Regions from separate parts of the Janthinobacterium sp. P210006 genome, predicted to be linked through region 2. Evidence: riboswitches for the same ligand, from Rfam matches in the RefSeq annotation. Region 2 holds a riboswitch; the other holds the start of a gene.

Region 1 (7,100 bases), on a different contig from region 2:
TTGCATGATGGCGTCCGGTGGCAGCGCCCGCGCCGATCCGTGATCCGTGATCCGGCAGCCCTGGCAGTGATGGACTGTAGGGCGCGGGGCAAAGCAGCGTCCGTTCGCTACCGAACGGACGGCCATGCCAGCAGGAAATATAGTCGCGGCATTGTACAGCGCTGTGTTACGCTGCTGCACATGGCGGCCCTCGTTCGGACGTCTCCCATCTATCCCCTAGCTGACGACTGGAAACCAGGAATCCTGCCCATGTCGAGTCCGCATGCCCAGCTGCACAACCCGAATCAAAACCATTTGCTCGCCGCCATGCTCGACGCCGATTTCGCGCGCCTGGCCCCGTACCTGGAGCAAGTCTCCATGCTGCTCGGCGACGTGATCTACGATTCGGGCGACAAGCTGCAGCATGTGTATTTCCCCACCACGGCCATCGTTTCCCTGCATTACCTGCTGGAAAACGGCGGCTCGTCCGAGATCGCCGGCGTGGGCAATGAAGGCGTGGTGGGCGTGTCGCTGTTTATGGGCGGCAATTCGACTCCCAGCCGCGCCGTCGTGCAGACGGGCGGCGTCGGCTACCGCCTGAAGGCCCACCTGCTGATGGAGGAATTCGACCGCGCCGGTCCCGTCATGCGTTTGCTGCTGCGCTATACGCAAGCGCTGATCACGCAAATGTCGCAGACGGCCGTGTGCAACCGCCACCATACGGTAGAGCAGCAGCTGTGCCGCTGGCTGCTGCTGACCATGGACCGTTTGCCGAACCGCGAACTGACCATGACGCAGGAACTGATCGCCAATATGCTGGGCGTGCGCCGCGAAGGCGTGACGGAAGCGGCCGGGCGCTTGCAGCAGCGGGGCTTCATCAGCTACCGGCGCGGCCATATCTCCGTGCTGGACCGCGCGGGCCTCGAAGGCCATGTGTGCGAATGCTATGGCGTGGTCAAGAAGGAATTCGCGCGCCTGCTGTCGGACGTGCGCCAGCGCCAAACGTCCTGAACACCGCACCTTCCCCTATTCCGTCCTTACCGCCCAGGCTAGCTCATGCAATCTGTCGAAAAAAATCCCTCCCGCGCCCCGTCGCGCTGGCCCATGGCGCTGGCGTTTTCGTTCAGCGCCATCGTGCTGCTGGCCGTGGGCTTGCTGGCCTGGCGCGCGCCGTTCGAAACGGCGTGCGTCATCGACACGCTGGTATTCTTGCTGCTGATGCTGCTGGTGGCGCTGTACCGGCGCACGGTGGCGGCCAGCCTGCCGCGCCAGCTGCTCAAGGCGGGCGCCTTGCAGGATGCGATTTTCAACAGCGCCAATTTCTCCTGCATCGCCACCGATGCGCAAGGCGTGATCCAGATTTTCAATGTGGGCGCCGAACGCATGCTCGGCTATGCCGCCAGCGACGTGGTCGACAAGCTGACGCCGGCCGGCATTTCTGACGCGCAAGAAATCATCGCGCGCGCGGCCGCCCTCAGCGCTGAACTCGACACCGTCATCACGCCCGGCGTGGAAGCGCTCGTGTTCAAGGCCACGCGCGGCATCGAAGACATCTACGAATTGACCTACATCCGCAAGGATGGCAGCCGCTTCCCCGCCATCGTCTCCGTGACGGCCTTGCGCGACGCGCAGAACAAGGTCATCGGCTACCTGCTGATCGGCACGGACAATACGGCGCGCAAGCAGGTCGAGGCGGAACAGGCGCTGCTGGACCAGCGCCTGCAGGAACAGCAGGCGTACACGCGCTCGCTTGTCGAGACCAACAATGCCGAGCTGAAAAAGGCGCGCCAGGTGGCGGAAAAGGCCAACCGCGCCAAGTCCGAATTCCTGTCGAGCATGAGCCATGAATTGCGCACGCCCTTGAACGCCGTGCTGGGCTTTGCCCAGCTGATGGCGTCCGACGTGCCGCCGCCCAGCCCGCCGCAGCAGCGCTCGATCGAGCAAATTCTCAAGGGCGGCTGGTATCTCTTGCGTTTGATCAATGAAATCCTCGACCTGGCCATGATCGAGTCGGGCAAGGTGACCCTGTCGCAGGAAGCGATGTCCTTGCTCGACGTACTGCAGGATTGCCAGGCGATGATCGCGCCGCAGGCGGAAAAGCGGGGCATCTCCATGCAGTTTCCCCGCTGCGGCCAGGCTTTCTATGTGCATGCGGACCGCACGCGCGTGAAGCAGGTGATGGTCAACCTGCTGTCGAACGCCATCAAGTACAACCAGGGCGGCGGCACCGTCACCGTCGAATGCAGCCGGCACGGCGACAGGGTGCGGGTCAGCGTGCGCGACAGCGGCGCCGGCCTGAATGCCGAACAGATGAGTCAATTGTTCCAGCCTTTCAACCGCCTGGGACAGGAAAACAGCACGGAAGAGGGCACCGGTATCGGCCTCGTCGTCACCAAGCAGCTGGTCGAACTGATGGGCGGCGCCATCGGCGTCGACAGCACGGTGGGCGTGGGCACGACCTTCTGGTTCGAGCTGGCCGCCAGCAATGCACCGTCGCTGGTGCTGGGCGAGGGCAATGCCTTGCCGCAGGTGCAAGAGCCGCAGGAAAGCCAGCGCACCTTGCTGTACGTGGAAGACAATCCCGCCAACCTGGCGCTGGTGGAACAATTGATCGCCCGCCGCAGCGACCTGAAACTGCTGACGGCCATCGATGCGCACCTGGGCATCGACCTGGCGCGCACGTATCAACCGGACGTGATCTTGATGGATATCAACCTGCCCGGCATCAGCGGCTACGGCGCCCTGCATATCCTGCACGACGATCCGCTGACCCGCCACATTCCCGTGATGGCCCTGTCGGCCAACGCCGTGCCGCGCGACATCGAGAAAGGCCTGGAGGCGGGCTTCTTCCGCTATCTGACCAAGCCCATCAAGGTCGTCGAATTCATGGATGCGCTCGACGTGGCCCTGCACCATGCGGCCGCGCACGGCCTGGCCGACGACAATCATGCAGTACGCTAATTCAGCACTCAATTTTAGGAATACCGCCATGCTTCAAGCCACCGAGATCCTGAACGCCAGCATCCTCATCGTCGATGACCAGGAGGCCAACGTCATGCTGCTCGAACAGGTGCTGCGCAATGCCGGCTATACGCGCATCACGTCCACCATGGACCCGCAAGCCGTGCGCGCGCTGCACCAGGAGCACCGCTACGACCTGATCCTGCTCGACTTGCAGATGCCGGAAATGGACGGCTTTGAAGTCATGGAAGGCTTGCGCGACATCGAGGCGGGCAGCTACCTGCCCGTGCTGGTGATCACGGCCCAGCCCGGCCACAAGCTGCGCGCGCTGCAGGCGGGCGCCAAGGATTTCGTCAGCAAGCCCTTCGACCTGGTGGAAGTCAAAACGCGCATCCACAACATGCTGGAAGTGCGATTGCTGTACCGCAAGCTGGCCGAGTACAACAAGTCGCTGGAACAGATGGTGGAAGAGCGCACGGCGGAGTTGCGCGAAAGCGAAGCGCGTTTCCAGCGCTTCACGGAACTGTCGTCCGACTGGTACTGGGAACAGGATGCGCAGGGCAATCTGACGCGTTTTTCCGGCCCCGTGGCCGAGATGCTGGGCATCGGCAGCGAGGAAGAACCGCAGCGCTGGAACGCCACCGAACGCGCGCTGCTCGACGCCAAGATTGCCGCGCGCGAACCGTTTCTCGACTTCATCTACAGCCGCGCCAACCTGGACGGCAGCACGCAATATCTGCAGGTCAGCGGCGAACCGATGTTCGACAATGGCAGCCGCTTCATCGGCTACCGGGGCATCGGTCTCGACGTCACGGAGCGCTTGCGCGCTGTTTGATTTCGCATGATTTATACTGGGTGCATCGATACTGACCAGGAAAAATCATGACTGACAAATCTCCCTCCTACTGGTTCCCCGCCAAGACCTATGGCTGGGGCTGGGGCTTGCCCATCACCTGGCAGGGCTGGCTGGTGTTCCTGGCCGCGCTGGCGCTGTTTGCCTGCGGCGCCTTCCTGTTTCCGCCTCAAACCATGCTGGTCGGCTACATCGTCTATGAAGTGGCCATCGTTGCCGTGCTCATTTTCATCTGCCAGCTGAAGGGCGAACCGACCAGCTGGCGCTGGGGCAAGAAGAAATAAACGCGATGGCATCTGTTGCATTGCAGCAGATGCGCAAAGACGACACCTGCAAGAAATCATCTGGCCACGCGGCGTGAACCGCGTATAATTGGCTCGCTGCCGCAAGGCGGCAAACGCTAGGGGTCCTGCCTTTCGCTGTGGAAACACGGTGCAAGCGCGGGTGAGAAATACCCTCCGAACCTGATCTGGATAATGCCAGCGAAGGGAAGCTTTAGGATGACTGCACCCCGCTTTTCCGCGTGCATAATTCCGAACCTCCTTAGCTGGCTCCAGGCTTAAAAATAGTCTAGCCAAGGAGCCAAAATGAACGCCAATCCGAAATTCCTCTCCGCCACCGCCACGGTCGACGAAGCCGCCATCGCGCCGCTGCCCAATTCGCGCAAGATCTACGTGCAAGGCAGCCGTCCCGACATCCGCGTGCCCATGCGCGAGATCAGCCAGTCCGACACGGAAGCGTCGTTCGGCGGCGAAAAGAATCCCCCCATTTACGTCTACGATACCTCCGGCCCGTACACGGACCCGGACGTGCAGATCGACATCCGCTCAGGTCTCGATACGCCGCGCCTGCCATGGATCGCCGAGCGTGCCGACACGGAGGAACTGGCCGGCCCCACGTCCGACTACGGCATCGCCCGCCTGGCGGACCCCAAGCTGGCCGAGCTGCGCTTTAATCTGCACCGCAAGCCGCGCCGCGCCATCGCCGGCAAGAACGTGACGCAAATGCATTACGCGCGCCAAGGCATCATCACGCCGGAAATGGAATTCGTCGCCATCCGCGAAAACATGCGCCGCCAGGAGTATTTGCGCGAACTCAAGGCTTCCGGCCCCATGGGCGAGCGCCTGGCCGAGCTGATGGGCCGCCAGCACCCGGGCCAGTCCTTCGGCGCCAGCATTCCGGCCGAAATCACGCCTGAATTCGTGCGCGAGGAAATCGCCCGCGGCCGCGCCATCATTCCCGCCAACATCAACCACCCGGAAGTGGAACCGATGATTATCGGCCGCAATTTCTTGGTGAAAATCAACGCGAATATCGGCAATTCGGCCGTGACGTCTTCCATCGGCGAGGAAGTGGAAAAGATGACCTGGGCCATCCGCTGGGGCGGCGACAATGTGATGGACTTGTCTACCGGCAAGCATATCCATGAAACGCGCGAATGGATCATCCGCAACAGCCCCGTGCCCATCGGCACCGTGCCCATCTACCAGGCGCTGGAAAAGGTCAATGGCAAGGCCGAAGATTTAACTTGGGAAATTTTCCGCGACACCCTGATTGAGCAGGCCGAGCAGGGCGTCGACTACTTCACCATCCATGCGGGCGTGCTGCTGCGCTATGTGCCGATGACGGCCAAGCGCCTGACGGGCATCGTGTCGCGCGGCGGCTCCATCATGGCGAAATGGTGTCTGGCGCACCACCAGGAGTCGTTCCTCTACACGCATTTCGAAGAGATCTGCGAAATCATGAAGGCGTATGACGTGTCGTTCTCGCTGGGCGACGGCCTGCGCCCCGGCTCCATCTACGATGCCAACGACGAGGCGCAGCTGGGCGAACTGAAGACCCTGGGCGAGCTGACGCAAATCGCCTGGAAGCACGACGTGCAAGTGATGATCGAAGGCCCGGGCCACGTGCCCATGCAGCTGATCAAGGAAAACATGGACTTGCAGCTGGAACAGTGCGGCGAAGCGCCGTTCTATACCTTGGGGCCGCTGACGACGGATATCGCGCCCGGCTACGACCACATCACGTCGGGCATCGGCGCGGCCATGATCGGCTGGTATGGCACGGCCATGCTGTGCTACGTGACGCCGAAGGAACACCTGGGCTTGCCCAACAAGGCGGACGTGAAGGACGGCATCATCACGTACAAGATCGCGGCGCATGCGGCCGACCTGGCCAAGGGCCATCCGGGCGCGCAAATCCGCGACAACGCCCTGTCGAAGGCGCGTTTCGAATTCCGCTGGGACGACCAGTTCAACATCGGCCTGGATCCGGACAAGGCGCGCGAATTCCACGATGAAACCCTGCCCAAGGATTCGGCCAAGGTGGCGCATTTCTGCTCCATGTGCGGCCCCCATTTCTGTTCGATGAAGATCACGCAGGAAGTGCGCGAATACGCGGCCGGCATGGGCATCGCGGAAGACAAGGCGCTCAAGCAGGGCATGGAAATCAAGGCCATCGAGTTCATCAAGAACGGCGCCGAGCTGTACCGCAAGGTCTGAAGGAGGGCGTGATGACGGCATTGATCAATATCACGCTCAACGGCGCGCCGCACCAGGTGCCGCCGGGACAGACACTCGACCAGCTGATCGCCGCGCTGTCGCTGGAAAACCAGGCGCTGGCGCTGGCCGTCAACCGCAACGTCGTGCCGCGCAAGGCGTGGCCGGAGCAGGTCTTGCAGACGCAGGACCAAGTGGAAATTGTCCGCGCCATCGGCGGCGGTTAAGTTGAGAAAAGACAAGGAACAGAACATGCATACCGCAACAAACAACGACCTGCTGACCATCGCGGGAAAACAGTATCAATCGCGCCTGCTGGTGGGCAGCGGCAAGTACAAGGATTTGCCGCAGACGCGCGAAGCGACGGACGCGGCCGAGGCGCAGATCATCACGGTGGCGATCCGCAGGGTGAATATTGGACAAGATCCGAACGCGCCCAGCCTGCTCGATGTCGTGCCGCCGGACCAGTACACGATCTTGCCGAACACGGCTGGCTGCTACAACGCCAAGGATGCCGTGTACACCCTGCAACTGGCGCGCGAACTGCTGGGCGGGCGCAATCTGGTGAAGCTGGAAGTGCTGGGCGATGAAAAGACCCTGTTCCCGCACATGCCGGAAACCCTGGTCGCGGCCGAGGCGCTGGTCAAGGATGGCTTCGATGTGATGGTCTATTGCAGCGACGACCCCATCCAGGCGAAGATTCTGGAAGACATCGGCTGCGTGGCTGTCATGCCGCTGGCGTCCCTGATCGGTTCGGGCATGGGCATCTTGAATCCGTGGAATTTGTCCTTGATCATCGATCAGGCAAA
Region 2 (7,100 bases):
CTGGTGTCGCCCGCATGCGCGAGCACGCGGCGCAGTTCCGGGTCCGTGCACGCCTCGAAACGCTGGCTGTTCAAGTCCAGCGCCTGCAGCGCGGCGATGGTGGCGCCGATGGCGCGGTGCATGTCGAGTGCCGTGGCCGGCAAGCCCGTTTCTTCCAGTGGGACGGTGGTCATGCGCATTCCTTTTCGCGTGTTGGTGACATCGGCTGCATTCTCCACCGCGCGGACGAAAAGCTCAAGCGTCCACGACACGTTTCCATCCGTTCGGCCATAATCATGGCTCAGCAACAGCCTAAACCTCAGCGGCAGGAGCCCCATGTTCAATTTCGACTTTTACAATCCGACGCAAATCCTCTTCGGCCAGGGCCAGATCGCCGCCATCGCCGGCCTGATCCCGCCGCAGGCGCGCGTCCTGATGACCTACGGCGGCGGCAGCATCAAGCAGAACGGCGTCTACGATGAAGTCAAGGCGGCGCTGGCCGGCCATACGGTGCTCGAGTTTGCCGGCATCGAACCCAATCCCAGCTATGAAACGCTGATGCAGGCCGTCGCCATGGTGAAAAGCGAGCGCATCGATTTCCTGCTGGCCGTCGGCGGCGGTTCCGTGGTCGATGGCACCAAGTTCATCGCCGCGGCCGCCCTGCACGAGGGCGAAGCGTGGGACATCCTGGCCAAAGGCGGCAAGATCGTCGAGGCCGCCCTGCCCTTCGGCACCGTCCTGACCTTGCCGGCCACGGGGTCCGAAATGAATGGCTCGGCCGTGATCACGCGCAAGGCCACGCAGGAAAAGCGCTCGTTCATGAGCCGCAAGGTGTATCCGAAATTCTCCGTGCTGGACCCGTCGAAGACCTTTACCCTGCCGCTGCGCCAGGTGGGCAATGGCGTCGTCGATGCGTTTGCACATGTGATGGAACAGTATCTGACCTACCCTGTGAACGCGTCCGTGCAGGACCGCTTCGCCGAAGGCATCTTGCTGACCCTGATCGAGGAAGGCCCGAAAGCGCTGTCGCACCCGGACGACTACGACGTGCGCGCCAACGTGATGTGGAGCGCCACCCTGGCCTTGAACGGCCTGATCGGCGTGGGCGTGCCGCAGGACTGGTCCACGCACGCCATCGGCCACGAATTGACGGCCCTGTACGAACTCGACCACGCGCAGACCCTGGCCATCATCCTGCCCAGCATGCTGCGCGTGCGCAAGCAGGCCAAGCGCGCCAAGCTGCTGCAATACGCGGCCCGCGTGTGGGGCCTGGACGGCGGCGACGAGGAGGGCCGCATCGAAGCCGCCATCGCGCGCACGGAATTCTTCTTCCGCCACATGGGCGTCAAGACGCGCCTGGCCGACTACGGCCTGAACCACGCCAGCGTGGACGCCGTCGTGTCCGCGCTGGAAGCGCACGGCATGACGGCGCTGGGCGAACAGCGCGAAGTGACGCCCGCCGTCAGCCGCAAGGTGCTGGAACTAAGCCTGTAGTTGCGGGCGACACTGTTGTAAAACGGTCAGCCAGGGGGACAGGCGGCCGTGGTTCATGCTAAGCTGTCATTTCGCTAGGGGTCCTGGAGTCGTTATCCGGGTGAGAGATACCCTTCGTACCTGATCTGGATAATGCCAGCGAAGGAAAGCGCAAAGTACCTCCCTCCTTTGATAGCTCCTGCGTTGGCGCCAGCCGAACAAGCAGCCTGCCGTGCTCTTTTCCGAGACGGCTTGAACCACGAGCAATCTATGTCCACACCGAATTTATCTGCGCATTTTTCCCGTCCTGTATTGACCCTGGCGATCCTGCACGCGTTTGCCGCGCCCGCCTTTGCCACGAATGACACCACCGAAGCGGCCGACCCGCAAGCCCAGAGCATGACCGAAGTCATCGTCACGGCCAGCAAGGCGCCGGCCGCCAAGCGCGCATCCGTGGGCGGCTTCAGTGACGCGCCGCTGCTGCAGACGCCCGCGTCCGTCACCGTCATTTCGCAAAAAGACATGCAGGACTTGCAGATCCGTAATCTCAGCGATGCCGTCAAGCTCGACACCAGCATCAACGACGCCTACAACGCCGTCGGCTATGCGGAACAGTTTTCCATCCGCGGCTTCAAGCTCGACAACAATTCCAGCTACCGCAAGGATGGCGTGGCCATTCCAGGCGACACGCAAATTCCGCTGGAAAACAAGGAACGCATCGAAGTGCTGAAGGGCCTGGCCGGCTTGCAGGCAGGCGTGGCCGCGCCGGGCGGCGTGATCGACTTCATCGTCAAACGCCCCACCGCCGCACCGCTGCGCAGCGTCACAGTAGAAACGCGCGAGCGGGGCACCGTGTATGGCGCCGTCGACCTGGGCGGCCGCCTGGAAGACACGCGCTTCGGCTACCGGATCAACGTGGCGGCCGAGCGCCTGCGCTCCTACATCAAGGGCGCCGATGGTAACCGCAAGTTCATTTCCGGCGCCTTCGACTGGCAAATCTCGCCGCAGGCGCTGCTGCAGATCGATGCCGACTACCAGGACAAGGCGCAGGCGACGGCGCCCGGCTTCCAGCTGCTGAACAACACGACCTTGCCGACCGGCATCAGCGCCGACGCCATGCTCAACCTGCAGCCGTGGACGCGTCCCGTGGAAACCGTCACCAGCAATCTCGGCCTTCGCTTCCAGTACGCGTTCAGCGACGACTGGCACGCCACCCTGTCGGCCAACCAGCACTCGTTCAAGCGCGACGACTACACGGCCTTCCCGTACGGCTGCAGCGCGCAAGACCTGTACCCCGGCTTCTGCGGCAATGGCGACTTCGACGTGTACGACTACCGCAGCCTGGGCGAGACGAAAAAACCGCTGAGCGCGCAAGCCATGATCCAGGGCAAGTTCGCCACCGGTTCCCTGCGCCATGAATTCACGGCCGGCGTATCGACCTTCCGCCGCAAGGACCGCGCCGGCCTGTACGTGTACGACTGGGCTGGCGTGAGCAACATCTACCACCCGCAGATCGTCGACATGTCGACGGGCGTGCAAGGTCCCGTGCGCCTGGTACGCAAGGACACGGAAAACTCCGTCTTCGTGCAGGATATCGTCAGCCTGGCGCCGAACTGGAAGCTGCATGGCGGCTTGCGCCATATCAATGTCGATGGCTACCAGTACGTATTGAAGGCCGATACGGAAATCCGCGCCAAGCACGATTTCCTGCTGCCCAACGTCTCGCTCGTCTACACCCCGCTCGACAATCTGTCCGTGTATGCGGCCTATTCGCAAGGCATGGAACATGGCGGCACGGCCGACCGCAAGGCCGTCAACGCCAACGTGGAATTGTCGCCCAGCCGCTCGAAGCAGGTCGAACTGGGCGTGAAGATGGACGTGACGCCGGACTTCATGGTGGCGGCCAGCCTGTTCCAGATCCGCAAGGGCCTGGAATTCAACCAGTACGTCGACAGCAGCAAGAGCGCCTACAACTTCGTGCGCGAAGGCCAGGCGCAGCACCGTGGCCTGGAATTGTCGGCCCAGGGCAAGGCATCGTCCAGCCTGAGCCTGGGCGCGTCCGTGACGGCCCTGAACAGCCAGCAGTCGGGCACGGGCAATGCGGACCTCGACGGCAAGCGCGTGCCCAACGTGCCCGCCTTCAAGGCGGCCGTGCATGCGGACTACGCCGTGCAGCAGGTGGCGGGCCTGAGCGTGAACGGCAGCTGGGAATATGCGGGCAAGAAAGCGTTTGAGTACAACAACACGACCTTCGTGCCGTCGTACAACGTGTTCAACCTGGGCGCCGCCTACGCCACGCGCATCGCCGGCACGCGCGCCGTGCTGCGCGCCGCCGTCAACAACGTGGCCGACAAGTTCTACTGGCGCGACGTGACGCCGGAATCGGATGGCTATCTGTACCCGGGCGCCAGCCGCACGTTCAAGGTTTCGGCGCAGTTCGACTTTTAATTGAGGGAAATGGCAGGCGCCACAGCAAGCGCCTGCTGCAGCAAAGGCGCCGCCTGTTCCAGGCGCGCCTCCAGGCTGTCGTGCAGCACGTGGTAGACGATGCCGCGTGCATCGAGCTTGTCGAGCAGGTAGCGGTAGATCAGCTGGCGCACGGCTTCGGACTCGCGCTGCAAGCCATCGGCCACCCACGGGCTGTCGGGCGCCGTCACCAAGGTCAGGTCGTACTGCGTGGCATCGGCCAGCGCCGCCAGCGGCGCGTCCGCGCCATTGAAATAATGGCGGCTGTAGACCACCGTCATCAACGGCGTCGTGTCGCAAAACAGGAAGCGGCGGGCGTGGGCGGCAGCGGCCGCTTCCCGTTCGACTTGCGTGCGCGCAATGCCGAACTGGTCGGCCGCCACGGGCACCCGGCCCTGCGTCTCGACGAACTCGCGCAAGTATTCCGGCACCCAGACGGTGCCGTGGCGCTCGGCCAGGGCGGCCGCCAGGGTCGACTTGCCCGACGATTCCGCGCCCAGGATCGCCACGCGCACCAAAGGCGCCATCACTTGAGTACCATGGCGCCGGGCGCGGCTGGCGCCGATTTTTTCCACGCCAGCAAGCCGATGATGGCCATGACCACGAAAAAGGCGTACAGCACGGCCGTCAGGGTCAGGCCCTTGTGCACGTACAGCCACACGTACAGCACGTCGACGATGATCCAGGCGATCCAGTTTTCCAGTTTTTTGCGCGACAGCAGGAACTGGCCCACCAGGCTGCCGGCCGTGAGGAAGCCGTCCGCATGGGGCACATCCGTGTCCGTCGTCGTCAGCAGCCAGGCGATGAGCAGGAAGCCGATCAGCCAGCCCGCGGCGCAGGCCAGCCAGCCGCGTCCATCGAGGCGCGTGACGGGCAGGATCTTGCCGCCGCTGGCCGGATGCAGCCACTGGTACCAGCCCCAGAACGAGACGCTGATGAACAGCAGTTGCAAGGCCATGTCGCCATACAGGCGCGATTCGAAAAACACGAAACCGTAGGCGGCGGAGGAAATGATGGCGAACAGCCACGCCCAGTGATTCTGGCGGATGTTCAGCGCAACGGTTGTCAGTGCCAGGACAAAGGAAATCAGTTCAAGCGGCGTGGTGGCAAAACCCAGCAGGAGAAGCGTATCGTTCATGGGAATCGTGATGAGGCTGGTGGTGCAGTATGCAATACCGGCCATGAATAAGCAAGATTGCCCGCACCGTCACGCTCCCTGCTCAGACCGCTCAGGCAAAGCCTTGCCTGACGGCCCGTGCCAGCGAACGCCGCACGATCAGCTTGTGGAAGGGCCGGATCAGCAGGATGTAGGCGCGCCCCACCCAGTTGTGACAGCGCACGACGCTGGCCACGGTCACGCTGCCATGCCGCCCCGCGTCCCTGTTGCGCAGCACCGACAGGCGGAAGTCCAGGTGGCTGTCATCCTCGCCCACGATGATCTCGTCGTCGCTGACGGCATAGATGCGGAAGATGCCGATGCGCTTGCCTGGCTTCGCTTCCAGCTGCCTGGCCGTCTGGATGCCGAAGCGCGCCACGATGGCGTCGCGCAGCACCATCAGGCTGCGCGCCCAGCCCGGCTGGCTGCCCAGCAGCTGGCGCGCCAGGCTCTGCATGTCCATCTGGCGCGCCTGCGCGGTGGGCAACCCCACGGCGTACGCGTCGGCCAGGTTGCTGCCCGGATACAAGGGGGCGATGCCGGCACCGGGCGGCAAGGCCACGGCGCGAACCACGTTGCTCATCTCTTGCATATGCTCTCCATGTGTTCAGTGATAACATGGCCATCATACACGACAATGTGAACAGCGATAACATAGAATGACGACAACGACTACCTATCATCACGGCAACCTGCGCGACACCCTGGTCGCCACCGCCATCGCGCAACTGGCGCAGCAGCACGACGCCGCCCTCTCGCTGCGCGAACTGGCGCGCACGGTGGGCGTGTCGATCGCCGCCGTGTACCGCCACTTCCCCAGCAAGGAAGCCCTGCTTGCCCAGGTGGCGGCGGCCGGCTTCGCCAGCCTGGTCGCCAAGTGGGAGGCGGAACTGCCGCCGCCGGCCAGCCTGCCCGCCGAGCAGCGTTTCCAGCTACTGGGCCAGCAATACATCGAATTCGCGCTGGCCGCGCCCGCCCACTACCGGCTGATGTTCGAGCACCAGGACGTGCGCCAGTTTCCCGCCCTGCAGGAGGCGGCGCAGGCGTGCTTTCACTATGTGCTGCAGACGGCCGGCGCGGCCGTGCGCGAAGCGGGCCTCGACGCGCGCTGGGACAAGGCCGCCGCCAGCGCCGGCTGGTCGCTGGGCCACGGCTACGTGATGCTGCTGCTCAGCGGCCGCCTGGCCATGACGGACGGCGGCGACGAGCTGTCGCCCGCCATGGTGCCGCGCTTCTTCCAGTTGCCGGTGGCGGCGCTGCAGCAGGCCCCGCATGGGACGCCATGACAGTCATCCCGTTGCGCAGCCGCGGCGATGGGCGGCAATGTCGTGCGCGATGGCGGCAATCGGGTAGTCTATGTCCATTTCCATGAAAGAGCGGGTGCAATGAAGCGTGCAGAAATGATCATGGCCGGGACGCAGCAGCTTCCCCTGCCGTTCATCCACGAAGCGGGCGACAGCGACGGGGGCGCACTGCCCATCACCATCATTCATTACCAGCCGTATCCCTTCCGCGCCGCCGCCTTTCATGAACATGGCATCGCCCTGCCCGCCGCTATCGCGCACAGCGTGCCGAAACGGCAAGCGGAGTATTTTTTCGGACGGCTGGCGGCGCGCGCCGCGCTGGCGCGGCTGGACCTGGCCGGCGGACAGATCGGCACCGGCCCGTCGCGCCAGCCACTGTGGCCTGCCGGGGTGGCAGGCAGCATCAGCCACGCCGGCGGCTATGCCGCCGCGGTCGCCTTGCCGGCCCGGCATCACGAAGCCATCGGCATCGACATCGAGGCGGTAGTCGGTGCGGACATGCGCGAAGCATTGCTGAACACGGCGATTGGCGGGCCGGAGCTGGCCGTGCTGCTCCAGCTCAACAATGCAAATACCCTGGAGTTTCTGGTGACGGTGGTGTTTTCTGCCAAGGAAAGCTTTTTCAAGGCCGCCTTTCCCACGGTCGGCTATTACTTCGATTTCAGCGCCGTCACGTTGATCGCGTTCGACCAGGCCCGGCGTACCCTGACGTTTCGCATCGA

Evidence for each region. Region 2 has a riboswitch for thiamine pyrophosphate ahead of VPH41_RS07400 (TonB-dependent siderophore receptor). Riboswitches for the same ligand answer to the same signal wherever they lie in the genome.
Region 1: linked by a shared signal. The riboswitch ahead of thiC (phosphomethylpyrimidine synthase ThiC) and the one ahead of VPH41_RS07400 (TonB-dependent siderophore receptor) in region 2 are both predicted to bind thiamine pyrophosphate.

The regions. Positions count from the first base shown of each region.
Region 1 covers NZ_JAZARD010000006.1:109,028-116,127, forward strand. The annotation lists gene VPH41_RS25905 (putative bifunctional diguanylate cyclase/phosphodiesterase) at 1-6, opposite strand, end outside; gene VPH41_RS25910 (Crp/Fnr family transcriptional regulator) at 250-990, shown strand; gene VPH41_RS25915 (PAS domain-containing hybrid sensor histidine kinase/response regulator) at 1,036-2,940, shown strand; gene VPH41_RS25920 (response regulator) at 2,969-3,775, shown strand; gene VPH41_RS25925 (hypothetical protein) at 3,823-4,077, shown strand; TPP riboswitch at 4,186-4,301, shown strand; gene thiC (phosphomethylpyrimidine synthase ThiC) at 4,381-6,294, shown strand; gene thiS (sulfur carrier protein ThiS) at 6,315-6,518, shown strand; gene VPH41_RS25940 (thiazole synthase) at 6,544-7,100, shown strand, end outside.
Region 2 covers NZ_JAZARD010000001.1:1,658,040-1,665,139, reverse strand. The annotation lists gene VPH41_RS07410 (ferritin family protein) at 1-173, opposite strand, end outside; gene VPH41_RS07405 (iron-containing alcohol dehydrogenase) at 316-1,473, shown strand; TPP riboswitch at 1,540-1,637, shown strand; gene VPH41_RS07400 (TonB-dependent siderophore receptor) at 1,723-3,900, shown strand; gene VPH41_RS07395 (ATP-binding protein) at 3,897-4,445, opposite strand; gene pnuC (nicotinamide riboside transporter PnuC) at 4,445-5,056, opposite strand; gene VPH41_RS07385 (DUF2867 domain-containing protein) at 5,148-5,666, opposite strand; gene VPH41_RS07380 (TetR/AcrR family transcriptional regulator) at 5,734-6,360, shown strand; gene VPH41_RS07375 (4'-phosphopantetheinyl transferase family protein) at 6,460-7,100, shown strand, end outside.